4 regions of the Streptomyces sp. NBC_00986 genome follow, and region 1 is predicted to be linked to each of the others. Evidence: riboswitches for the same ligand, from Rfam matches in the RefSeq annotation. Region 1 holds a riboswitch; each other region holds the start of a gene.

Region 1 (5,769 bases):
CGCATCCGTATCGGCAGCCTACGGAACACTGGTCTATCTCGTCTCGGTCGCGGGCGGCTGGCTCGCCGACCGCATCCTCGGCTCGTACCGCGCGGTGCTGTGGGGCGGCATCCTGATCGCCTGCGGGCACTACGCGATGGCGGTCCCCACCCCCACGATGACCTGGGTCGGCCTCGGCCTCATCAGCGCCGGCACCGGCCTGCTCAAGCCCAACGTGGCCACCATGGTCGGCAAGCTCTACCGCACCGACGACGAGCGCCGTGACGCCGGGTTCGCTCTCTACTACATGGCGATCAACATCGGCGCCTTCGCGGGCCCGCTGATCACCGGCTGGCTGGGCGACCACGAGGGCTGGCACTGGGGCTTCTCGGCGGCCGCGGTCGGCATGACCTTCGGGCTCATCCAGTACGTCGCCGGACGCCGTCACCTGGCCGGTCGCAGGAACACCGCGGAGTTCGCGCTCGCGCCGGACGCGCTGCGCCGCGCGGTCCGGCTGATCGTCGTAGGGATCGTGGTCGCCGCCGTGCTCGCGACCGGACTGGCCACCGCCGGCTGGCTGACGATGGGCCGCTTCGTCGACCTCCTCACGGTGATCTCCGTGATCGCGCCGGTCGTCTACTTCGCGGTGATGTTCATGAGCCCGCGCGTGAGCCCCGAGGAACGCGGCCGCCTGCGCCCGTACATCGTGCTCTTCCTGGCCTCGACGGTCTTCAACTTCATTCTCTTCCAGGCGTATTCGACGATGATGCTGCTGGCCGCGTCGAACGCCGAGACGACCATCCTCGGCTTCGACTTCCCCGCCAGCTGGTACGCGAGCGCGCTCGGCGCCTTCGAGGTAGGGCTCGCCCCTGTGGTCGCCGCGCTCTGGGTCCGCATGGGCCGCAGCCAGCCGCACGCCTCCAACAAGATCGCGATCGGCGTCGTCCTGGGCGGCCTGTCGTTCCTGCTGATGGTCCTGCCGACCAGCGGGCACAGCGGCGACGCCTACCGCATGTCGGCCTGGTGGATCGTCGGCTCGTACTTCCTGCTGGGCCTCGGCGACATCCTCCTGGAGACCTCCGGCATGTCGGCCACCACCAAGCTCGCCCCGGCCGCCTTCTCCAGCCAGACCATGTCCCTCTGGTTCCTGTCCCTCGCCCTCGCGAACGGCATCCAGGCCCAGACGGTGAAGCTCTACGACGACGTCTCCAAGCCGGCCTACTTCGGCGTCAACGGCGCGATCGCGGTGGCCGCGGGCCTCGCGGTGATGGCCGCCGCGCCGTGGCTGCGCCGCACGATGCACCCGGTCCACTGAACCCGAGGGGTCCCTCATGCGCATCCGTACGTCCTTCCCTCACGAGACGACCCACGAGGACCTCCGTATCCCGCTGCCCGACGGGACACGCCTCTACGCGCGCGTGTGGCGCCCGGTGACGGACGAACCCGTCCCCGCGCTCCTCGAATACCTCCCGTACCGCCTGACCGACTGGACCGCGCCCCGGGACGCCCAGCGCCACCCCTGGTACGCGGGCCACGGCTACGCCTCCGTCCGGGTCGATGTGCGCGGGCACGGCAACAGTGAGGGTGCCCCCGGCGACGAGTACGACGCCCAGGAACTCGCCGACGGCGTGGAGGTCGTCAACTGGCTTGCCGCGCAGCCCTGGTGCACCGGCAAGGTCGGCATGTTCGGCATCTCCTGGGGCGGCTTCAACTCCCTCCAGATCGTGGCCCTCGCGCCGGAGCCGTTGAAGGCGATCGTCACGGTCTGCTCGACGGACGACCGCTACGACAACGACGTGCACTACATGGGCGGTTCGGCCCTCGCCGTCGACCTGCACGCCTGGGCGGCCACCATGCTCGCCTTCGTCGCCCGCCCGCCGGACCCCGAGTACGCGGGCCTGATCTGGCGCGACATGTGGCTCAAGCGCCTCGAACAGATCGACCCGTTCATCCACACCTGGCTCGCCCACCAGCTCCGCGACGACTACTGGAAGCACGGCAGCGTCTGCGAGGACTACGGCGCGATCGGCGCGGCCGTCCTCGCGGTGGGCGGCTGGCACGACCCGTACCGCGACACGGTGTTGCGGCTGGTCGAACACCTCCCGCCGGACCGCGTACGCGGCCTGATCGGCCCCTGGTCGCACCAGTACCCGGACCGCGGCCTGCCGCCGGGCCCCGCGATCGGCTTCCTCCAGGAGACTCTCCGCTGGTGGGACCACTGGCTGAAGGGCGAGGACACCGGCGTCACGGCCGACCCGCTCCTACGGGCCTACGTCAGCGACTCGCACCCACCGGCCACGGTCTACGACACCCTCCCGGGCCGTTGGGTCGGGGAACCCGCGTGGCCCTCGCCGCACGTGAAGACGACGACGTACGGCCTCCGGGGTGCGCCCGTGATCGTCCGCTCCCCCATGCACACCGGTGTGGACGCGGGCCGTTTCTTCCCTTTCGGGAACGACGCCGATCTGCCGCCGGACCAGCGGGACGAGGACGCGCGGTCGGCGTGCTTCGAGTTCGAGGTACCGGCCGAGACGTGGGTGCTGGGGCGGCCGAGGGTACGGCTGCGGCTGACCTGCGAGGTGCCGCGCGGGCAGGTGATCGCCCGGCTGTGCGATGTCGCCCCGGACGGCGCCTCGACCCTCGTCACCCGGGGTGTGCTGAACCTGTCGGCGCGGCACGGGCGGGACCGGGCGGTGCCGTGGACGCCGGGCACCACCGAGGACGTGACCTTCGAGCTGAACGGCATCGGGCACGCGTTCCCGCCCGGGCACCGCATCCGGCTCGCGGTGTCGTCGGCGTACTGGCCGTGGATCTGGCCGCAGCCGGAGTCCGCGGCGGGGTTCACGTTGGACCCGGAGGGGAGTGCGCTCGAACTCCCGGTCCGGGAGCAGGAGTTGGACGAGGGTATTCGTTTCGACGAACCCGAGGAAGCCGAGCCGCTCGGGGTCAACTACCCGGCGACCCTTGACGAACCGCGGCCCGAGAGGCTGGTCGTACGGGACGTCGCGAAGGGCGAGTGGCGGCTGGAGGTGGACCCCCGGTACGGCGGCACGCGCGTGTATCCGGACGGGCTGGAGTTCACCGAGGACGCGTTGGAGACGTACACGATCGACGAGTCGGATCCGCTGTCCGCCCGCACCCTCTCGGAGTGGTCGATCCGGCTGCACCGGCCGGAGCTGGGGTGGGACACGAGCGTGCGTACACGGTCGGAGATTACTTGCGACGAAACGGACTTTCTTACCTCAAATGAGGTGATCTGCACCGAGGGTGGAGAAGCGATCTTCCACCGCACTTGGGAGAAAAGGATTCCGAGAACTGCCAGTTGAGGGCGAATGCCCGATTTGCCGTTCTTAATCCTCCCGTGAGTTGGGTCACGCGTTTCTGTGCGTGACCTGTGTCCTGGTCTGCCCGCGTTTTCCCTTACGGCATTTGACAGTTGACCCTTGGCTCGCGCAAAGGATCAAGTGCCCCATACGCCTCAGACCAAGGTCAATAGGGGTTAGGTGTGATTCCGCCACTTGTTCCGGACATGTGCTCTCGCATAGTTTCCCGGCCTGTCGAGCGGAACGCCGAATCCTGCCGCCGCCCGGCATCCCAGTCACGAACTTCTCGCACGGCAGGAGCGGGGGAACCAGGTAAGTCGCCGGGCCGGTCGTTCTGACCGGAACGGCTTGGGGTTAAGTCACGTCCGCAAGGACTTGGCCGGGCACCTCCCAGCCCGAACCCGACAGCTCACCTCGCAGGCGACGGAGAGGAACCTCGTCATGCCTGCAACCGCTCAGTCCCGCCGCGCCCGCCTCGTCCGCCGTGTCGTCATCGCCGGCACCGGTGCCGCGATCCTCGCGCTGCCTGTCGTCGGTGCGACCACCGCGTCCGCGGCCACCACGTCGACCACCGCCGCCTCGACCACGCTTGCCGGGTACCCCAACACCCTTGACGGGTGGATCCGGGAGTCGCTCGCGATCATGGCGCAGAAGGGGATTCCGGGTACGTACAACGGGATCTACCGGAACGTGATCCGTGAGTCTTCCGGGAACCAGTACGCGATCAACAACTGGGACTCCAACGCGGCGGCCGGTACGCCGTCGAAGGGGCTTCTCCAGGTCATCGACCCGACGTTCAACGCGTATCACGTTGCCGGGACTTCGTACGACCCGTATGACCCGGTCGCTAACATCACCGCCGCCTGCAATTACGCGGCGGCCGTGTATGGCTCCATCGACAACGTGTACGGGGCTTACTAGAAACTGCTGGATCAGCCACGACTGGTTGTGTTTTGAGTGACACCGCCGTCGTGGCTGGTCGCGCCCGCGCGGCGGAGCCGCAAATAGACACAGCCCCGCGCCCCTGAATGCGCCCCTTCGGGGCCATTCAGAATCTCAGCTGAAGAGTCTTTCAAGTACCAGCGCGATGCCGTCGTCCTCGTTCGACGACGTCACCTCGTCGGCCACCGCCTTGAGTTCGGGGTGGGCGTTGGCCATCGCGACGCCGTGGGCTGCCCAGTCGAACATCGGGATGTCGTTCGGCATGTCGCCGAAGGCGATGGTCTCGGACGGGGTCAGGCCCAAGTGGCGGGCGGCGAGAGCCAGTCCCGTTGCCTTGGTGATGCCGAGTGGCTGGAGTTCGACGGTGCCGGGGCCCGACATGGTGACCGAGGCCAGGGAACCGACCACCGAGCGCGCCGTGGACGCCAACTCGTCGTCCTCCAGGGCGGGGTGACGGAGCAACACCTTGCTGATGGGTTCGCACCAGAGGTCGTCCCGCTTGCCCACCCGTACCGCGGGGAGCGTGGGGTGCGGCATCAGGTAGCCGGGCTCGATCAGCGTCAGGCCGTCCACGCCGTCCTGGTCCACCGCCGCGTACACCTGGCCCACTTCCGCCTCGATCTTGCCGAGCGCGGTCTCCGCCAACTCCCGGTCCAGGGTGACCGACCAGAGCAGACGGTCCGCGCCGGCGTCGTACAACTGCGCGCCCTGTCCGCACACCGCGAGCCCTCTGGAGCCGAGGTCTTCGAGCAACGGGCGCACCCTCGGGGCCGGCCTGCCGGTGACGACGAGGTGCCGGGCGCCGGCCGCCGTCACCCTCGCGAGTGCGATGCGGGACCGGTCGGAGAGTGTGTCGTCGCCGCGCAGCAGCGTCCCGTCCAGGTCGGTGGCGATCAGTGCATATGCGAGGGGTGCGGCCATGATCAGAGAATACGGATGGAACGCCCCACCGACTCGACACGAACCGGACGGCTGCTGCCTTCACATGCGTTGACCCGTGTTCCGGTTGGTTTGACAATTACGACCGTTATGCCGACTCCCGTACCACCAGTTCCGTAGGCAGAATCACGCCCGCCGTGTCCTCCCCGGCGATCTGGGCCAACAGCATGCGGACCATCTCGGCGCTGATGCGGTCGTAGGGCTGTCGCATGGTCGTCAGGGCCGGGGTGATGGACGTGGCCGCCGCCGAGTCGTCGAAGCCTCCGACAGCGATGTCATCCGGGACCGAACGGCCGGACTGCTGAAGGGTGTTGACCACGCCGAGGGCCATGAGGTCCGAGGCTACGAAGACCGCGTCTATGTCGGGGGCCTGGGACAGGAGGCGCCTCGCCGCTTCCTCGCCTCCCGTGCGGCGGTAGTCGCCCTCCACTACGAGGGTCGGGTCGTGGGGCAGGCCTGCCTCCGTGAGGACGTCTCGGTAGCCGGCCAGGCGGTCGGGGCCGCCCGGTGCGTCGAGTGGGCCTGTGACCATGCCGATGCGGCGGCGGCCTCGCGCGATGAGGTGGCGGACCATCTCCTGGGCGCC
Region 2 (5,769 bases), 4.2 Mb from region 1:
TCCCCGGCGACGACTGCACCAGGTGCAGGGCGAACATCGCGGCGCAGGTCACCCCGTAGGCCGCCGCGGCCGAGCCCGCCGACTGCCAGTGCCGGAGCCATCCGGCGTGCCGGCCCGAGCCGAAGGTGAAACGGGCGTGGAGCTCCGTGCACAGGAGAGTGGAGACGACGGTGATCAGCGCGTTCGCCAGGGCCCAGGGCAGCCGCTCGGCCAGCAGGGCCACGGCGCCGCTGGAGAGGAGCCCGACACCGCCGCCCAGCGCCACGAACCGGGCGAAGGAGGCGAGCGGACCTGGAGCGGCCGGGGTCCGGGGCGCGTCGTCCATGGCGGTCTCCATCCGCTCCGTACGCTGCGCCTCTGCGATGCGGCCGCGTAAGTTTGCTTGACTTACTCAACTATAGCGGATTGATTGAGTTACGCAAGTACATTTTCACGGAGGGGAGCCCGATCCACAGGCGAACTACGTACAATGCGGCCTGATCATGGGTGAGTTACTGGTGAGATGCGCGACGTTCAACGTGCTGCACGGTCGGCAGATCCAGCCGGACGGCCGGCCGAACCCCGTTGCCCCCGGCGACCTCTCGGCACCCCTCGCCGAAGCCGTCGCCTCCCTGGACGCCGACGTGGTGGCACTCCAGGAGATCGACTGTCTCCAGGAACGCTCGGGCGGTGTCGATCAGGCGGCCGTAGCCGCCGACGCGATGGGCGCACGCGACTGGCGATACGCGACCGCGCTGCACTGCCGCTCCGTGCCGGGCCGGGGCTGGGTCCCCGACCCGACCGTGCCCGGGATGCGCGTCTACGGCCCGGGGGCTCAGCGGCCCGAAGTCCCTTCGCACGGGCTCGCATTGCTGTCCCGGCTCCCGGTCCACGAGTGGCGGGCCCTACGGCTCCCGGCGGCGCCCTTCGGCATGCCGCTGCGGGTGGCCGGGCGGGCCGTTCCGGTGCTGGCCCGGGATCAGCCCCGGGCCGCCCTTGCCGCCGTACTGGAAGGACCGCACGGCCCGTTCACCGTCGTGGCCGTCCATCTCTCGTTCGTGCCGGGATGGAACATCGGGCAACTGCGCACCGTGCGTCGCTGGATCGCCGATCTGCCCCAACCCCGGGTGTTGATGGGCGACTTCAACCTCTTCGGCGCGCTGCCCCGGATCACCCTCGACGGGATGGGGAGGCGGCGCTGGCAGCGCTCTGCCCGGCAGGCGACCTTTCCTTCGCACCGGCCGCTCGTGCAGCTCGATCACGTCATGGCGACGGGGCTCGGCGCGGACGCCGTAGGGGAGGTGTGCGTGCCGAGGACGGCGATCTCGGATCACCGGCCGCTGGTGGTGGAGCTGGCGCTCTGAGTCAGTTCCAGAGGGGGTAGGTCACCGTGTGCTGGAACTTGTCCGGCCTCGCGCCGGGGTACGTCAGGGTGATCTCGGTGTACTGCCGCGCCTGCGGGTGCCGCTTCCACGTCTGCGCGTCGTCGAGCCGGACGGTGACCGGGAACGAGTGGAACTTGCCCACCGCGCAATAGGGGTTGCAGTCGTTCACCCAGTTGACGCCCGTGGCCGTCGCGGAGTTGCCGTTCCAGGACGTCCAACGCAGCGACGTGAGGCGGCTGTTGCCGTCGCCGCAGGCGAGCATGAAGTCGGTGGGACGCACCTCGGGGTGCCACAGGCAGTCGACCAGTACCGGGTCCTGGAGCTGTCGGTGGGCGGTCGCCGGGACCGTGGCCGGGGCCGCCGACGAGGTGGCGACGGCCGGCCCGAGCAGGGCCGCGGCACAGAGCGTGACGATTCCGACCATGGTGTGTTTGTACATGTCCGCTCCCGGCCGCCTGTTCGTCCTCGTCGCCCCGCACCAGCGGTGGGCCCGCCTGCCGGGGCACGGTCGTCGTGTCTCTGTCGACGCTACGACCGTGTCCCAGGATGCACCACTCGTACGGGTCCACGACGCGGTTGGCCGGGACTGTCGCGGGGTGTGCGGTCAGGGCCGGGAAATGCCCGGCCCCGATCGGATCAGGCGGGCCGTACGGCGCCCCGGATGGCGGCGGCACCGGCGTGGAAGATCGACTCCTCGCGTATCGGCGTGCCCGGGCTCGGCGCGTGGATCATCAGGCCGTTGCCGGTGTAGAGGCCGACGTGGTCGATGCTGTCGTAGAAGAAGATCAGGTCGCCGGGGCGGATGTCCGTGAGCGGGACGAGGGCGCCGGCGCCGGACTGTTCCTGGGCGGTGCGCGGGAGGAGGACGCCTGCGGCCTTCCAGGCGGCCTGGGTGAGGCTGGAGCAGTCGTACGCGTCCGGTCCAGCCGCGCCCCACAGGCACGGCCTGCCGATCTGTGCGCGGGCGAAGGCGAGCGCGGTGCTGGTCTTGCTGAGCGTGCCGGGGTCCTGCAGCGCGGCGGGTACGGCCGCCGGGCTGATGGTCGGGGCTGGGGGGAGAATGATCTCCGGGGCCATCGTCGGAGCCGTGGGCAGGGTGAACTCGGCAGCGATGGCCGGGGCCGCGGCGAAGGAGACCTCGGCGGCGGGCGGGGTCGGCTGCCACTCCTGTTGCGGCGGGCGCCAGTCCGGTTCCGGCGTGGGGTAGGAGGTCCGCTGCTCGGTCACCGCGGGCATCTGACCAGTGGACCAGGCCTGTTGTTCGGGGACGACGGGCATCTGGCCGGTCGACCAGGCCTGCTGCTCGGCCACGATCGGCATCTGACCGGTGGCCCACGGCTGTTGCTCGGCCACGATCGGCATCTGGCCCGTCGACCAAGCCTGTTGCTGCGGCACGACGGGCATCTGCCCCGTGGACCAGGCGCGTTGCTCGGCCACGGCGGGCATCTGACCGGTCGACCACATCTGCTGTTCGGGAACCATGGGCATCGACCCGGTCGCCCAAGTCGTGTCCGGGGTGGGCCAGTTGGTCTCCGCGGGCGGCGGCCAGGTGGCACCGGCCGGGGCGGACTCGGTGCGCGGCGCCGCGATGTACGGGAGCAGTTCGAGGTCCGCGGTGAGCGGGTCGAAGACCGGTGCCGGGGCGGCCGCGACGGCGAACTGCTGTGCCTCGACGACGGGCGTTGGCGGCACCTCGATGGCGGGCACGGGCGGCAGGTCGAGGACGGTCGCCTGCGGCATCTGGGCCATCTGCTGCATGTACGGCATCTGGGGTGCCTGCGGCGCGGCGATCTGAGGCATCTGGGGTGTGACGGGCGACAGCGCGGCGATCGGTCCTGCCGTCAACTCCGCGACAGGAACGGTGAGTTGAGGGGTAGCGGGCTCCGGTGTGCCGGTCCCCGCGGTCAGTTCGGCCACGGCACGGCTGGGCTGCGCCTCGAGTGCGCGGCCGCCGCCTTCGGGCTCGGGGCGTCGCTCGGACCGCTCGGGCCGGGGTGCCGCCGAGCGGGCGGGGGTCCTGCCGGGCGGCAGTTTCGCCGGTACGGTCGGGCCCAGTTGGGCGCGAGCGCGGTCGAACAACTGCCGAGTGACGGCATCTTGGGCGGGGTCGGAAGGACGCGACGCGCTGGGACGGGGTTCGACACGCTGGCGCGGTCCCCCGGACATCTTGCGCGTGGCGTTGTAGTTTCCGGTGGCCGTCTCGGCCCTGTCGTAAAGGGAGTTGATCCGCCGCTGCACTTCGTCACGGCTGGGTCGGTCGTCCACGGTGGGGCCACTGCCTCCGGTGCGCGTACGTCGTTCTGCCGGCATGGCAGACGTGCTCCTTCCGTATCGCGCCTACCGGGTTAGCTGTCGGGTTCGGGCGGCCGATCACGGAAGGATTGCCCTACGACCCTTGCCCGGGCGGGCAGTTGGGCCGATTCACCCCAAGTCGGTTGGGTCCCCGGTTCCGGCTGTCGCGAGCGACACACCGGATTCGGCGCAAACCGTGCGGCCCGGCGCTGATCGCCGGAGTAGGTCGTACGGTCTGAGCGTCAACTTAGCCAACGTGTGTGCCTCGTGTGAAGGTTGAAGCGCGATATGTCCGATACGTTTTTGTGACCTTTACCTCTCCCAAACGTGTCCTGGGCCCCTGAGCCCGCCGGGTCGGGTGATCCATATGAGGTCGCTATGAATTTTTGGGACGGTTGAACACACCGGCATCCGGCTCCGTATTGGAACGGGGGATTTCCATGCCGGGACGATCCGGGCCGACCGATACGTGTAGGAGCAACTTCCTTGGCACGCAACACGCGCAGACGCCCCACGGGCGCACGACGCGCGACGATGGCAGCAGTCGCCCTGATGCTGGGCGGCGGAGGACTGGTGGCGGCGAACGTCTACGCGTCGGCGTCCGAAGGCGGTTGGGGCGGTGACTCTGCCCAACAAGGGTCTCCCGATGCGGCATCGAGCGGCGCGACGATCGACTGCCCGGACGTAGGCACCCAGCTGACGACTGTCCCGGACGAGGCGAAGACCGAGGTCGACGCCCAACTCGCGCTTCTGGACCAGCAGATAACCGAGGCCTACCAGAAACTGAAGGACTCGACGGAGTCCATACGCCAGGACGCCTCCTTCGCCGACAACGCGATCATGAATCCGTTGAAGGAGAAGCGGGCCGCGACCATCGGCCGGATCGACGAAGCCATCGCGCGTGTCGGCGACCGCCCGGAGGGCCTCGACGCGCTCGCCGGCTGCACCCTGATCGCGCCCACGAACGACAACGGGGACCAGGGCAGCAACGGCAACGGCGACAACCAGAGCGCCAGTGCGAGCGCGAGCGCGAGTGCCGGCGGCCAGGGCGACCAGCCGGTCACCAACGGGCCCGTCGCCTCGGACTACGCGGACATCACCTCCGTACAGCCCAACGTGAACACCCCGCAGGACCAGGCCGACGCCTCCCGCGGCACGTTCGTCACCGCGTGTGGCGTGAACGAGAACGGCCTGTTCAACTCGGACAACGTGATCGTCGCCCCCGGTGTCACCAACGGCGCCCACCACTTCCACGACTACGTCGGCAACCAGTCCAACAACGCGTTCGCCAGCGACGACGACCTGGCGAAGGCGAACACGAGCTGTGAGAACCCGGGCGACAAGTCCACGTACTACTGGCCCGTGTTGCGCCTCCAGAACGGCAAGCAGGAGCGGGACGCGGACAAGCCCGGCGGTGGCACCGAGGGCAACTCGGGTCAGATCGTCACGGCCAAGGCGGCCACGCTGACCTTCGTGGGCAACCCGAAGAGCAAGGTCGTCGCGATGCCGCGCCTCCTGCGCATCATCACCGGCGACGCCAAGGCCTTCGTGAACGGCCCGGCCAACGCCAACGCCTCCTGGAGCTGCACCGGGTTCGAGGACCGGCAGCTCAAGGACAAGTACCCGCTGTGCCCGGCGGGCAGTGACGTGGTGCGCACCTTCAAGTTCCAGAGCTGCTGGGACGGCCGCAACATCGACAGCGCCAACCACCGCACCCACGTGGCCTTCGAGGCCGCCGACGGCTCCTGCCCGGCGGGCTTCGAGGCCATTCCGCAGCTGGTGCAGCGGATCGTCTACGACGTGGACGCGCCGAGCCTCCAGGACGGCGGCAAGACGACCCCGCTGTTCGCGGTGGACTCCTTCCCCGAGCAGCAGCACAAGCCGGTCACGGACCACGGCGACTTCATCAACGTCTTCGACGAGGGCCTGATGAAGGACATGGTCAACTGCATCAACGACGGCGAGAAGTGCGGCGCCGGGACGGACAACGACCCCGGGGGCTCCGGCTCCGGTGACGGCTCCGGTTCGGGTGGCGGCTCAGGGTCCGGTGGCGGTTCCGGCGAGCCGCAGGAGTCCCCGTCGGCCACCGACACCGCTACGGCGGCGCCCACGG
Region 3 (5,769 bases), 1.1 Mb from region 1:
CGAACGCCGCATCCGGAGTTTCCAGCCCCGCAGAAGCCGGGTGACCGCCGGCCAGGCAGACGCCCTGGAACGCCTGTGGCCCAAGTGGGGCCTGGACATCGACGGCCAACGGACCCTCGACCTCACCGAGCTGTTCGGAAACGACAACCCCGTCGTCCTGGAGATCGGCTTCGGCATGGGCGAAGCCACCGCCCAGATGGCCGCCGAAGCCCCCGAGACGAACATCCTCGCCGCCGACGTACACACCCCGGGCCAGGGCAACCTCCTCGGCCTCGCCGACCACCACGGCCTGTCCAACATCCGGGTCGCGAACGGCGACGCGATCATCCTGCTCCGCGAGATGCTCGCCCCGGACGCGCTCGACGGACTGCGCGTGTACTTCCCGGACCCCTGGCCCAAGAAGCGCCACCACAAGCGCCGCCTGATCCAGCCGGAGTTCCTCACCCTCGCCGCGACCCGCCTCAAGCCCGGGGCCACCGTGCACTGTGCGACGGACTGGGAGCCGTACGCGGAGCAGATGCTCGAAGTCCTGGACGCGCATCCGGACTTCGAGAACAGCCAACCCGACGGCGGTTTTGCGCCCCGTCCGGAGTTCCGGCCGCTGACCCGTTTCGAGGGCCAGGGACTGGACAAGGGTCATGTCGTGAACGATCTGCTCTTCCGTCGCGTACCCCACGACGACCAGCGCTGACGCCAGGCTCCATCGCGGGCCGTGCCCTTACCTCGTTAGGGTCGATGCCGTGGCCACGTTTCCGCCGTACCCCCCGCACCCCGGCCACCCCGCCGGTGGTGTGCCCGGGCACGGGCCGCGGGTGCGCTGGTGGCAGCGGAACTGGGTCCGCTACGGCGCGCTGATCGCCCTGCTCACGCTCTCCGGGCTCGTCATCCTCGCGCTGGTGCGTCAACAGACCGGTACGGAAGGGTTCTTGGTCGGTCTCGGGCTCGCCGTACTGCCCGTACCCCTCCTCGTCGCCGCTTTCCGCTGGCTGGACCGGGTCGACCCCGGCCCCTGGCGGAACCTGCTCTTCTCCTTCGCGTGGGGCGCCTGCGCCGCGGCCCTCATAGCCATCGTCGCCAACAGTTTCGCGACGAGATGGATAGCGACCACGACCGCGGACCCGACCAGCGCGGACACCCTCGGCGCGACCGTCATAGCCCCGATCGTCGAGGAGTCGGCGAAGGCGGCGGCCGTCCTGCTCGTGTTCCTGTTCCGCAGACGGGACTTCACCGGGATCGTCGACGGGGTGGTGATAGCCGGGGTCACCGCCACCGGCTTCGCGTTCACCGAGAACATCCTCTACCTCGGCACCGCCTTCGGCACCGACCAGCTCACCGGCGACCGCGGCTTCACCTCCGTCACCGCGGCGACCTTCTTCGTGCGCATCGTCATGTCCCCCTTCGCGCACCCCCTGTTCACCGTCCTCACCGGCATCGGCTTCGGCATCGCCGCGCTCTCCCCCGACCGGCAGCACATCCGCCGCGTCCTGGTCCCGCTGACCGGCCTGCTCCTCGCGATGGGCATGCACGCGATCTGGAACGGCTCCTCGACCTTCGGCCAGTACGGCTTCTTCGAGGTCTACGGCGTCTTCATGGTCCCCGCGTTCGGCCTGCTGACCTGGCTCGCGGTCTGGACCCGGCAACGCGAACTGCGCAGTGTGCGCGAGGAGTTGCCGGCCTACGTCTACGCGGGCTGGCTGATCCCGGCCGAACCGTTCGTACTCGGCTCGATGAAGGCCCGGCGCCTGGCCCGCGAGTACGCCCGCCACCACCTCGGCAGACAGGCGGCCCGCTCGGTCGCCCAGTACGAGGCGTACGCGACCTCCCTGGCGTTCCTGCGGCACCGGGCGGGGCGGGGCCGCGCCGGCGCCGACTTCGTCGTACGGGAAAGGGAGTTGCTGCACGAGCTGTGGCTGCGCCGGGAGGTGGCGCGGCCCGCGCTGGACTACGCGGCGCGGCGCACGGCGACGCCGGTACCGGTGGTGGTGCCGCCGTGGCCGCCGGTGTACGGGTCGTACGGGACTCCCCTGTACAACCCGTACCGGTCATAGCTCCAAGGACATCTACGCCGACGCCTGCGTGAGGCGGGCGATCTCCGCGTCCGTCAGCTCCAGTTCGGCCACGCCCAGCAGCGCGGGGAGTTGCTCCAGCGACCGGGCCGACGCGATCGGGGCCGCGACCGTGGGCTGGGCGGCGAGCCAGGCGAGGGCCACCGTGGCGACCGGGGCGTCGTGGGCCTGGGCGACCTCGTCCAGGGCCGTCAGCACCTTCTGGCCGCGCTCGGTGGTCAGGTGCTTCTCGGCGCCCTTGGCCCGCGGGCTGTCGACCGTCGTACCGGGGCGGTACTTGCCGGTGAGGAAGCCGGCGGCCAGCGCGAAGTACGGGACCGCGGCCAGGCCCTCCTGCGCGGCGAGCGCGCTCAGCTCACCCTCGTAGGTGTCGCGCGAGACCAGGTTGTAGTGGGGCTGGAGGGCGACATAGCGCGCCAGGCCCTCGCGCTCGGAGAAGTCGAGGGAGGCCCGGAGCCGCTCCGGGGTGATGTTGGACGCGGCGATGTGCCGCACCTTGCCCGCCCTCACCAGCTCGTCCAGCGCGCCGATGATCTCCTCGACCGGCACCTCGACCTTGTCGAAGTGGGTGTAGTAGAGGTCGATGTGGTCGGTGTCCAGGCGGCGCAGGGAGGCGTCGGCGGCGGCCCTGATGTTGGCGGCGCTCAGGCCGGGGAAGTCGGGGTGCTGGCTGACCTTGGTGGCGATGACGACGTCGGAGCGGTTGCCGCGGGCCTTGACCCACTTGCCGATGATGGTCTCGGACTCGCCGCCGTGGTTGCCCGGCGCGAACGCCGAGTACGAGTCGGCGGTGTCGACGAAGTTGCCGCCCGCGGCCGCGTACGCGTCGAGGACGGCGAAGGAGGCCGCCTCGTCTGCGGTCCAGCCGAAGACGTTGCCGCCCAGGGAGAGCGGGAAGACCTCGAGATCGGACCGGCCCAGCTTGCGAAGAGAAGTCATGCTTCTCGTCAACAGCCGGACCGGAACGGGATATTCCAGACGATCAGGGAGAGATCAGGGGTTGAGGCCCTTGCTGCGCAGCCAGGGCGCCGGGTCGCTCGCGGTGGCGGCGCCGTTGATGTGCACCTCCAGGTGGAGGTGCGGCCCGGTCACGTTGCCGGTCGCGCCCACCCGGCCGATGACCTCGCCGGTGGAGACCTTCTGCCCGACGCTCACGTTGATCGAGGACTGATGGCAGAACCACAGCTCGGTGCCGTCGTCGAGGGTGAGGATCGTGCGGTACCCGTACGACCCGGCCCAGCCCGCCTCGGTGACCGTGCCGCTGTGGATCGCCTTGATCAGCGTGCCGGTGGGCGCGGCGAAGTCGAGGCCCGTGTGATACCCGGAGGACCACATCGAGCCGGCCTGGCCGAAGGTGCCGGTGATCGTGTACGAGCCGACCGGCAGCGTGTACTGCTTGGCCAGCGCGGCGAGCTTCGCGGCCTCGGCCTTCTTCTGGGCGGCGGCCTCCGCGGCCTTCTTCGCGTCGGCGGCCTTCTTCGCGGCGTCCTTCTCGGCCTTCGCGGCGGCGTCGTCGACCTGCTTGGCGACGGCGGCCTCCACGGCGGCCTTCGACTTGCCGTCGACCTGTACCTGCTGCGACTCGGCCTGCGCCATGATCCGGTTGCGCAGCAGCTCACCGGCGTCCGAGGCGCCCTTGGCGGTCTCGGTGGTGGAGACGCCGACACTACTGAGGGCGGTCGCCGAACCCTTGGGGGTACTACTGGACGAGTCGTCCAGCAGATGGCCCACGGAGGGCAGGTCGGGTATGGAGATCGATACCGGCGGCTTGCCGGTGTTGGCGCTGGCCATGCCGCCCGCACTGACGGCGGCTATGACACCGACGCCCAGGACGGTGGAGCTGCGGGCGAATCCCCCGCCACCACGCTGCTTGGCGACACGGTGCTTGCCGCGGTTGGGAGCAACGGACTCCGCACTGGGATTCCACTCCTCCCAGGGGCCCTCGTCGGGGCGGTAACCGCCGTAGACGACAGGGGCTTCAGGGGCAGCCTGGTTGGACGCCACGTGGGCGTGCTCCTTTCCTTCCTTCTCGCCTACCGGGTTAGCTGACGGGTTCGGAGCAGGAAGGTCTCCTACGCGCGTAAACCGGCCGTGTTTCCACGGCAGTCGACGAGCGATTCACCCCAAGTGGTGGTTCCCCGGTTCCCTTTCAGGATTCGGCGCGTGCGCACGGAGCCATCTCTAGTGACGGCTGGGACGACCGCGCTGCGTTATCGAACGTTAATAGACACGGGCGCCCGTTTCCAAGCTGTTCGGCTTGATCATTAACCTTTCCTTGCTGGACGAAGGGCCCACCACCGGCGAAAAACGGGCGAGTTGGCCAAGTCTCAGAATTCCCACAGGTATTGACGGCATGTCAGTTGTTATGCGGAGGGCGCTCACGCAGTCACCCCCCGTAATAACGGTCATGGATGGCGTACGGCGATCATCGCCATGTCGTCCGTCATCCAGCCCCCGGAGTACCGGCGCACCTCCTTGGCGAGGATGCCGAGCAGCGCCTCGGGGGTGCGGAAGGTCCGGCCGGCCAGCCGCGCCCCGGGGTCGTAGAAGACACCGCGGGCGTCACGCGCCTCGGACAGCCCGTCGGTGTGGACGAGGAGAGTGGCCCCGCCCGGGAACGCGAACTCCTCGGCGCGGTCGGGCCAGACCCCCAACTCGCCCATTCCCAGAGGCAGTGCGGGCTCCTGGACCTGCAACGTGCGTACAGTGCCGTCCTCGAGCAGGAGCAGCGGCGGCGGGTGTCCCCGGTCGACGATCCGTACGACGCCGTCGCCGTGCGGGAGTTCGGCGAGGACGGCCGTGGTGAACCCCTCGAACGCGTCGAGCCCGTCACGCCGGGTGCCCTCGCGCGCCAGCGCCCGCTCCAGCCGCTGCGCGACCGCCTCCAGGGTGGCCTCCTGCTCGGCGGCCTCCCGAAACGCCCCGATGACCACGGCGACGGCGGCGACCGCGCCCATGCCCTTGCCGCGCACGTCACCGACGACCAGCCGTACGCCGTGCGGGGTGTCCTGCACCGCGTACAGGTCGCCCCCGATGAACGCGCCCTCCTGCGCCGCCTCATACCGTGCCGCGATCTCGAACCCGCCGATCCGCTCGGCCGGTTCGGGCAGTACGGCCCGCTGGGCGGCCTCGGCGATCTCGCGCGCGGAGGCGAGCTGTTCGCTGCTGCGGCGGACGAGGAGGTTGATGAGGACGGCGAGGACGGCGACCGTCGCCACGGTGACCACCTCGGTGACCGCGTCGATGTCGAAGACGATGCCGAGCCTGACGTGGATCACGAGCACCACGGCGACGGCCGCCAGCCCGGTGAGGACGGTGCCGCGCCGGGAGTAGAGCGGGGCGGCGACCAGTGGGGCGGCGGTGAAGAGCGGGGCCGCCGTGAAGTCGGACGGGGTGAGGTAGTCGTAGAGCGCGGCGGCGATCAGCAGCAGGACGGGGAGACGGCGGACGACGGCGCGGGCGGACGAGATCCGCCGGCCCTCGCCCTCGGGGTGGGGGGCCGGGCTGTCGCCGAGGCCGGGGTCGGGCACGGGATCGCCGGGCAGGCGCCCGCCGGCTCGCACATACGGACCCTCCTCCACGCGTCCAGTTTTTCCTGGTGGGGGGAGGGCGGCGAGCGGTGTGGGCCGATCGAGGAAACAAGAGAGGGGGAGAAACACCAAGGGCCGGAATCCATTTCTGGATTCCGGCCCTTGGCCTTAGT
Region 4 (5,769 bases), 1.7 Mb from region 1:
ATGGCGCCGGACTGGGCGAAGAGGCCGATGCGTCCGGGGCGGGGCATCTCGGGCGCGAGGGACGCGTTCAGGCGTACGTCGGCTGCGGTGTTGATGACCCCGAAGGCGTTCGGTCCGATGATGCGCATGCCGTACGTGCGCGCGTGGCGCACGAGTTCGCGCTGACGCTCGCGTCCCTCGGGGCCGCTCTCGGCGTATCCGGCGGTGACCACGACGAGCCCCTGCACCCCGTGTTCGCCGCACTCGGTGACGACTTCGGGAACGTGCTCGACCGGGACGGCGACGACCGCGAGGTCCACGGGGCCTTCGATGTCGCGCACGGAACGGTAGGCCGGCACTCCGTCGAGGTCCTTCTGCTCCTCGGGGAAGGCCTTGTTCACGGCGTACAGGCCGCCGGTGAAACCGGCGTCCCTGATGTTGTCGAGAACGCTGCGGCCCACCCCTCCGGGGGAACGGCCGACACCGACGACGGCGACCGAGCCGGGCACCAACAGCCGCCGTACGGACCGCGCTTCGGCGCGCTGCTCCCGCGCGCGCTGCACGGCGAGGGACCGGTCCGTGGGTTCGAGGTCGAACTCCAGGCGTACGACGCCGTCCTCGAAGCTGCGCTTCTGGGTGTAGCCGGCGTCCGTGAACACCTTGATCATCTTGTTGTTGGCGGGCAGCACCTCGGCGGCGAAGCGACGGATGCCGCGCTCGCGGGCGACGGCCGCGATGTGCTCCAGGAGGGCGGAGGCGACGCCCCTCCCCTGGTGGGCGTCCTGCACCAGGAAGGCGACCTCGGCCTCGTCCGCCGGGGCGGAGGCGGCACGCCCGTCGGCACTAATGCGGTCATAGCGTACGGTGGCGATGAACTCGCCGCCGACGGTGGCCGCGAGTCCCACCCGGTCCACAAAGTCGTGGTGCGTGAAGCGGTGGACATCCTTGGCGGACAGGCGCGGATACGGCGCGAAGAAGCGGTAGTACTTCGACTCGTCGGAGACCTGCTCGTAGAAGCTGACCAGGCGATCGGCGTCGTCGACGGTGATGGGCCTGATGCGCGCGGTACCCCCGTCGCGCAGCACCACGTCGGCTTCCCAGTGGGCGGGGTACTCGTGCCGGTCCGACGAGGTCTGCATGGGGCCCAGCGTACGGCTCGCGTCCGACAACGGCGCGAGGCAGTCTGTGGGCAACAACAGAGCACGGGAAGTCGGGCCGAGGCCGCGGTCCGACCACTCGTTCCGGACGGTTCGCAGGACCGGTCCGGGCTCGCTTCACGTGTGGGAAACTGGTCTAGACAACCCTGAGACTCTGAAGGGCAGCATCACATGGCTGAGCGCCGCGTCAACGTCGGCTGGGCGGAGGGCCTTCACGCCCGCCCCGCCTCCATCTTCGTCCGGGCCACCACGGCCGCGGGTATCCCCGTGACGATCGCCAAGGCCGACGGCAACCCCGTCAACGCGGCCTCCATGCTCGCGGTCCTGGGCCTGGGCGCCCAGGGCGGCGAGGAGATCGTCCTCGCGTCGGACGCCGAGGGCGCGGACGCGGCCCTCGACCGGCTGGCGAAGCTGGTCGCGGAAGGTCTTGAGGAACTCCCCGAGACTGTCTGAGCACCACCCAATTGAGGGTTGCGGTGCTTTTCGCCCAAAAACCGATGCACCACAACCTCGAAGGGCTCGTCCGAATTACCGGGCGAGCCCTTCGCAATTCCACTTGCGGGCAGCATAAATAATCCCCCGCGAATTAGCTTCTCTTTGTATACGGCGCCCGTGTTAATGCCGCAGACCCGACATGTTTACGGGAGGTTGCGAAGTCCTCACACGGTCCGTGCCGTTCGCGCCGTTCGCCCCGCCGGGAAAGCGCAGCCGGTGCGCGGTGCCCGCGCGCTCGGTGTGCAGGGCGGTGATCGCCCGGGCGCGCTCGCTGTCCCCGCGGGCCACGGCGTCCACGATGGCCCCGTGTTCGGCCCAGGACTCGACGGGGTTGGCCGGTGCGTCCACCGCGTACATCCAGGCGATCTTGTGCCGCAGCTGAGTCAGCATCGAGGTCAGCGCGGGGCTCCCGGAGGCCTGCGCCAGCGTCTCGTGGAACCAGCTGCCCAGGGAGCGCAGATCCTCGCTGTTGCCGCGCCTGGCGCGCTCCTGGCCCAGTCTGACGAGGCCGCGCAGCACCTTGAGGTGGGCCTCGGTGCGGCGCTGGGCGGCCCGCGAGGCGCCGAGCGGCTCCAGCAGCATCCGCATCTCCAGCAGGTCGGCGGCCTCCTGCTCGGTCGGTTCCGCGACGCACGCGCCCGCGTGCCGCCGGGTCACCACGAACCCCTCGGCCTCCAGCGTGCGCAGAGCCTCCCGGACGGGGACGCGCGAGACCCCGTACCGGCGCGCGAGGAGTTCCTCCGTGAGCCGGCTGCCGCGCTCGTAGACACCGGCGACGATGTCGTCCCGGATCGCCGTGCATACCGAGTGCGCCGGAATACGCATGTCCGACCTCCGCCTTAATCCCCGTGAAACGTCGACGATTGACGTGTGTTCCGTGACTCTATTGCAATGAGCGGGAATTTCCGATGGCGGGCCGGAATCCATGGATATTTTTTGGACAGGAGGGCTCCGGAAACGCCGAAAGCCCCGGCCGGGCGGGCCAGGGCTTCGGGAAGTGCGGCGCTACGTCGTCAGACGTTCACACCGTGCTTGCGGAGGTACGCGACAGGGTCGACGTCCGAGCCGTACTCGGCGGTCGTGCGGGCCTCGAAGTGGAGGTGCGGTCCGGTGACGTTGCCGGTCGCCCCGGAGAGGCCGATCTGCTCGCCAGGAGTGACCGTCTGGCCGACGGAGACACCGATGGACGACAGGTGCCCGTACATGGTGTACATGCCGTCGGCCATCTTGATCACCACTTGATTGCCGTACGAGCCGCCCCAGCCGGCCTCGACGACGGTGCCGGAGCCGACCGCGTGCACGGAGGTGCCGGTCGAGGCGTGGAAGTCGATGCCGGTGTGGGCACCGGAGGACCAGAGGGAACCGCCGGTCTTGTAGCCGGTGGAGACGTACGAGCCGGTGACCGGCGCGACGAAGGTGTTGAGCCTCTTGCGCTCGGCGGCGCGGGCGGCGCGCACCTCGGCCTCGCGCTCCGCCTTGGCCAGTGCGGCGGCCTTGGCGCGGGCGACCTCCTTGGCCAGCGTTTCGTCCGCGGCCTGCTGCTGGGCGGCGGCCTGGGCGTCGATCTTCTCGGCGACGGCGTCGCCCATGGCGATGACGGGGGTGAGGCCGGTCTGTTCAGGGGCGGGCTCCGCGGCGAACGCCGGGGCGGCGGCCAGGGTGCCTACGACGCCGGTGGTGGTGAGGGCCGCGACACTCGCGACACGAACGGTGGTGCGGTGGGTCCGGCTCGGGCGACGGTGCTTCCCGGTGGCGCGGGTGAACGCCATGGAGTGGCTGGTCCTTTCCTTCCTTCTCGCCTACCGGGTTAGCTGACGGGTTCGGAGCAGGAAGGTCTCCTACGGACCCCCTCGACGGGCGTCCGATTCACCCCAGGGACGTGGGTCCCCGGCTCCCCTGGCTCGCGCCGTACGGGGACTCGGCGATGACTGTCCGGTGCCGCGAGTGCGGCGCGGTGCCTGACGGACAGCCGGACCGACGCTAAGGGGGACGACTTTCAATCCCCAAACGGATCACGGGTTTTGTTGCACATGCCACAGGGCAGACGGGCAACCTCTCCCCCAATTCGGACATTAGGGGGCCCTGGTGACGCTTCAGTCACCAGGGCCCCCACGCGCGCGTGCCGCTCGTCGGCTCGCTACGGGTCGTCTACTCGGCCGCGACGACGGTCACTTCGCCGATGCCGAGCGCCTCGACGGGCTCCTTGATCTGCTCCGCGTCGCCGACCAGGATCGTCACCAGACGGTCCACCGGGAAGGCGTTCACGACCGCCGCGGTGGCCTCCACGGTGCCGGTCGCGGCGAGCTGCTGGTACAGCGTCGCCTGGTAGTCGTCGGGCAGGTGCTGCTCGACCTGGTCGGCCAGCGTGCTCGCGACGGCCGCGGCGGTCTCGTACTTGAGCGGCGCCACCCCGACGAGGTTCTGTACGGCGATGTCCCGCTCGGCGTCGGTGAGTCCGCCCTCGGCGAGCTTGCGGAGCACCGTCCACAGGTCGTCCAGCGCGGGACCGGTGTTCGGGGTGTCCACGGAGCCGCTGATGGCGAGCATCGAGGCGCCCGTGCCGTCGGGTGCCGAACGCAGCACCTGGCCGAACGCCCGCACACCGTAGGTGTAGCCCTTCTCCTCGCGCAGGACACGGTCCAGGCGGGAGGTGAGGGTGCCGCCGAGGCAGTACGTGCCGAGCACCTGCGCGGGCCACACGCGGTCGTGCCGGTCGGATCCGACGCGGCCGATGAGCAGCTGCGTCTGGACGGCGCCGGGCCGGTGCACGATCACGACGCGCCCGGTGTCGTCGGCGGTCACCGGCGGCACGGGACGCGGCTGCGCGGTGGAACCCGTCCACGAACCCAGGGTCTCGGCCAGGAGCGCGTCCAGGTCGATGCCGGTGAGGTCGCCGACGACCACGACGGTGGCCGTCGCGGGACGGACGTGCCGGTCGTAGAAGGCGCGTACGGCCCCGGAGTCGATCTTCTGGACGGTCTCCTCGGTGCCCTGGCGCGGGCGCGACATGCGCGAGGTCGCCGGGAACAGCTCCTTGGAGAGCTCCTTGGCTGCGCGGCGGGACGGGTTGGCCGTCTCGTGCGGGATCTCGTCGAGGCGGTTGCGGACCAGCCGCTCGACCTCGCTGTCCGCGAACGCGGGTGCCCTGAGCGCGTCCGACAGCAGACCGAGGCCCTTGGCCAGGCGCGAGGCCGGGACCTCCAGGCTCAGGCGCAGCCCGGGGTGGTCGGCGTGCGCGTCGAGGGTGGCGCCGGAGCGCTCCAGCTCGGCGGCGAACTCCTCGGCGGAGTGCTTGTCGGTGCCCTCGGAGAAGGCCCGCGCGGTGATCGTGGCGACACCGTCCAGGCCGGCCGGTTCGGCGTCCAGGGGCGCGTCCAGGAGCACCTCGACGGCGACGACCTGCTGGCCGGGGCGGTGGCAGCGCAGCACGGTCAGGCCGTTGCCGAGCGTCCCGCGCTCCGGCGCCGGGAAGGCCCACGGCCTGGCCTCGCCGGCCTGGGGCTGCGGGTGGAATTCCATCGTGGCGAGCTCGGTCACTTGGCCGCCTCCTCGTTCTCGTCGCCGGCCTCTGCTTCGTCATCCTCGTCCGCGACGGGCTCGTAGACGAGCACCGCGCGGTTGTCGGGGCGCAGGCGGGCCTTGGCGACCTCCTGCACCTCCTCCGCCGTCACGTCCAGGACGCGCTGTACGGCGGTCAGGGCGAGCTGCGGGTCGCCGAACAGGACGGCGTAACGGCACAGTTCGTCGGCGCGGCCCGCGACCGTGCCCAGCCGGTCGAGCCACTCGCGCTCCAACTGGGCCTGGGCGCGCTCCATTTCCTCGGCCGTGGGGCCCTCCTCGGCGAACCGGGCGAGCTCCTCGTCGATGGCGGCCTCGATGACCGGCACCTCGACGTCACCGGATGTCTTGACGTCCAGCCACCCCAGGGAGGGCGCTCCGGCGAGCCGCAGCAGGCCGAAGCCGGCCGCGACCGCCGTACGGTCGCGCCGTACAAGGCGGTTGTAGAGGAGTGAGGACTCGCCGCCGCCGAGGATGGTGAGGGCGAGGTCGGCCGCGTCGGACGCGCGCGTGCCGTCCTCCGGGAGCCGGTAGGCGCACATCAGGGCGCGGGCCGGGACCTCCTCGACGACGACCTCGC

Evidence for each region. A riboswitch is a leader RNA that binds a small molecule or an ion and turns the genes downstream of it on or off. The one in region 1 is predicted to bind cyclic di-AMP.
Region 2: another riboswitch for cyclic di-AMP. It lies ahead of OG504_RS04575 (NlpC/P60 family protein); the one in region 1 lies ahead of OG504_RS23245 (transglycosylase SLT domain-containing protein).
Region 3: another riboswitch for cyclic di-AMP. It lies ahead of OG504_RS28475 (M23 family metallopeptidase); the one in region 1 lies ahead of OG504_RS23245 (transglycosylase SLT domain-containing protein).
Region 4: another riboswitch for cyclic di-AMP. It lies ahead of OG504_RS15360 (M23 family metallopeptidase); the one in region 1 lies ahead of OG504_RS23245 (transglycosylase SLT domain-containing protein).

What each region holds. Positions count from the first base shown of each region.
Region 1 is NZ_CP108733.1:5,281,757-5,287,525, forward strand. It holds gene OG504_RS23235 (peptide MFS transporter) at 1-1,294, shown strand, start outside; gene OG504_RS23240 (CocE/NonD family hydrolase) at 1,311-3,305, shown strand; cyclic di-AMP (ydaO/yuaA leader) riboswitch at 3,537-3,738, shown strand; gene OG504_RS23245 (transglycosylase SLT domain-containing protein) at 3,744-4,223, shown strand; gene OG504_RS23250 (HAD family hydrolase) at 4,359-5,165, opposite strand; gene OG504_RS23255 (LacI family DNA-binding transcriptional regulator) at 5,272-5,769, opposite strand, start outside.
Region 2 is NZ_CP108733.1:1,037,613-1,043,381, reverse strand. It holds gene OG504_RS04590 (GtrA family protein) at 1-325, opposite strand, end outside; gene OG504_RS04585 (endonuclease/exonuclease/phosphatase family protein) at 483-1,343, shown strand; gene OG504_RS04580 (hypothetical protein) at 1,345-1,803, opposite strand; gene OG504_RS04575 (NlpC/P60 family protein) at 2,001-3,674, opposite strand; cyclic di-AMP (ydaO/yuaA leader) riboswitch at 3,683-3,856, opposite strand; gene OG504_RS04570 (DUF1996 domain-containing protein) at 4,191-5,769, shown strand, end outside.
Region 3 is NZ_CP108733.1:6,377,607-6,383,375, reverse strand. It holds gene trmB (tRNA (guanosine(46)-N7)-methyltransferase TrmB) at 1-691, shown strand, start outside; gene OG504_RS28485 (PrsW family intramembrane metalloprotease) at 741-2,048, shown strand; gene OG504_RS28480 (aldo/keto reductase) at 2,061-3,005, opposite strand; gene OG504_RS28475 (M23 family metallopeptidase) at 3,060-4,070, opposite strand; cyclic di-AMP (ydaO/yuaA leader) riboswitch at 4,082-4,238, opposite strand; gene OG504_RS28470 (PP2C family protein-serine/threonine phosphatase) at 4,472-5,647, opposite strand; tRNA gene OG504_RS28465 (tRNA-Met) at 5,769-5,769, opposite strand, start outside.
Region 4 is NZ_CP108733.1:3,577,881-3,583,649, forward strand. It holds gene OG504_RS15345 (GNAT family N-acetyltransferase) at 1-1,118, opposite strand, end outside; gene OG504_RS15350 (HPr family phosphocarrier protein) at 1,308-1,589, shown strand; gene OG504_RS15355 (GntR family transcriptional regulator) at 1,752-2,456, opposite strand; gene OG504_RS15360 (M23 family metallopeptidase) at 2,645-3,400, opposite strand; cyclic di-AMP (ydaO/yuaA leader) riboswitch at 3,413-3,565, opposite strand; gene OG504_RS15365 (M16 family metallopeptidase) at 3,780-5,168, opposite strand; gene OG504_RS15370 (M16 family metallopeptidase) at 5,165-5,769, opposite strand, start outside.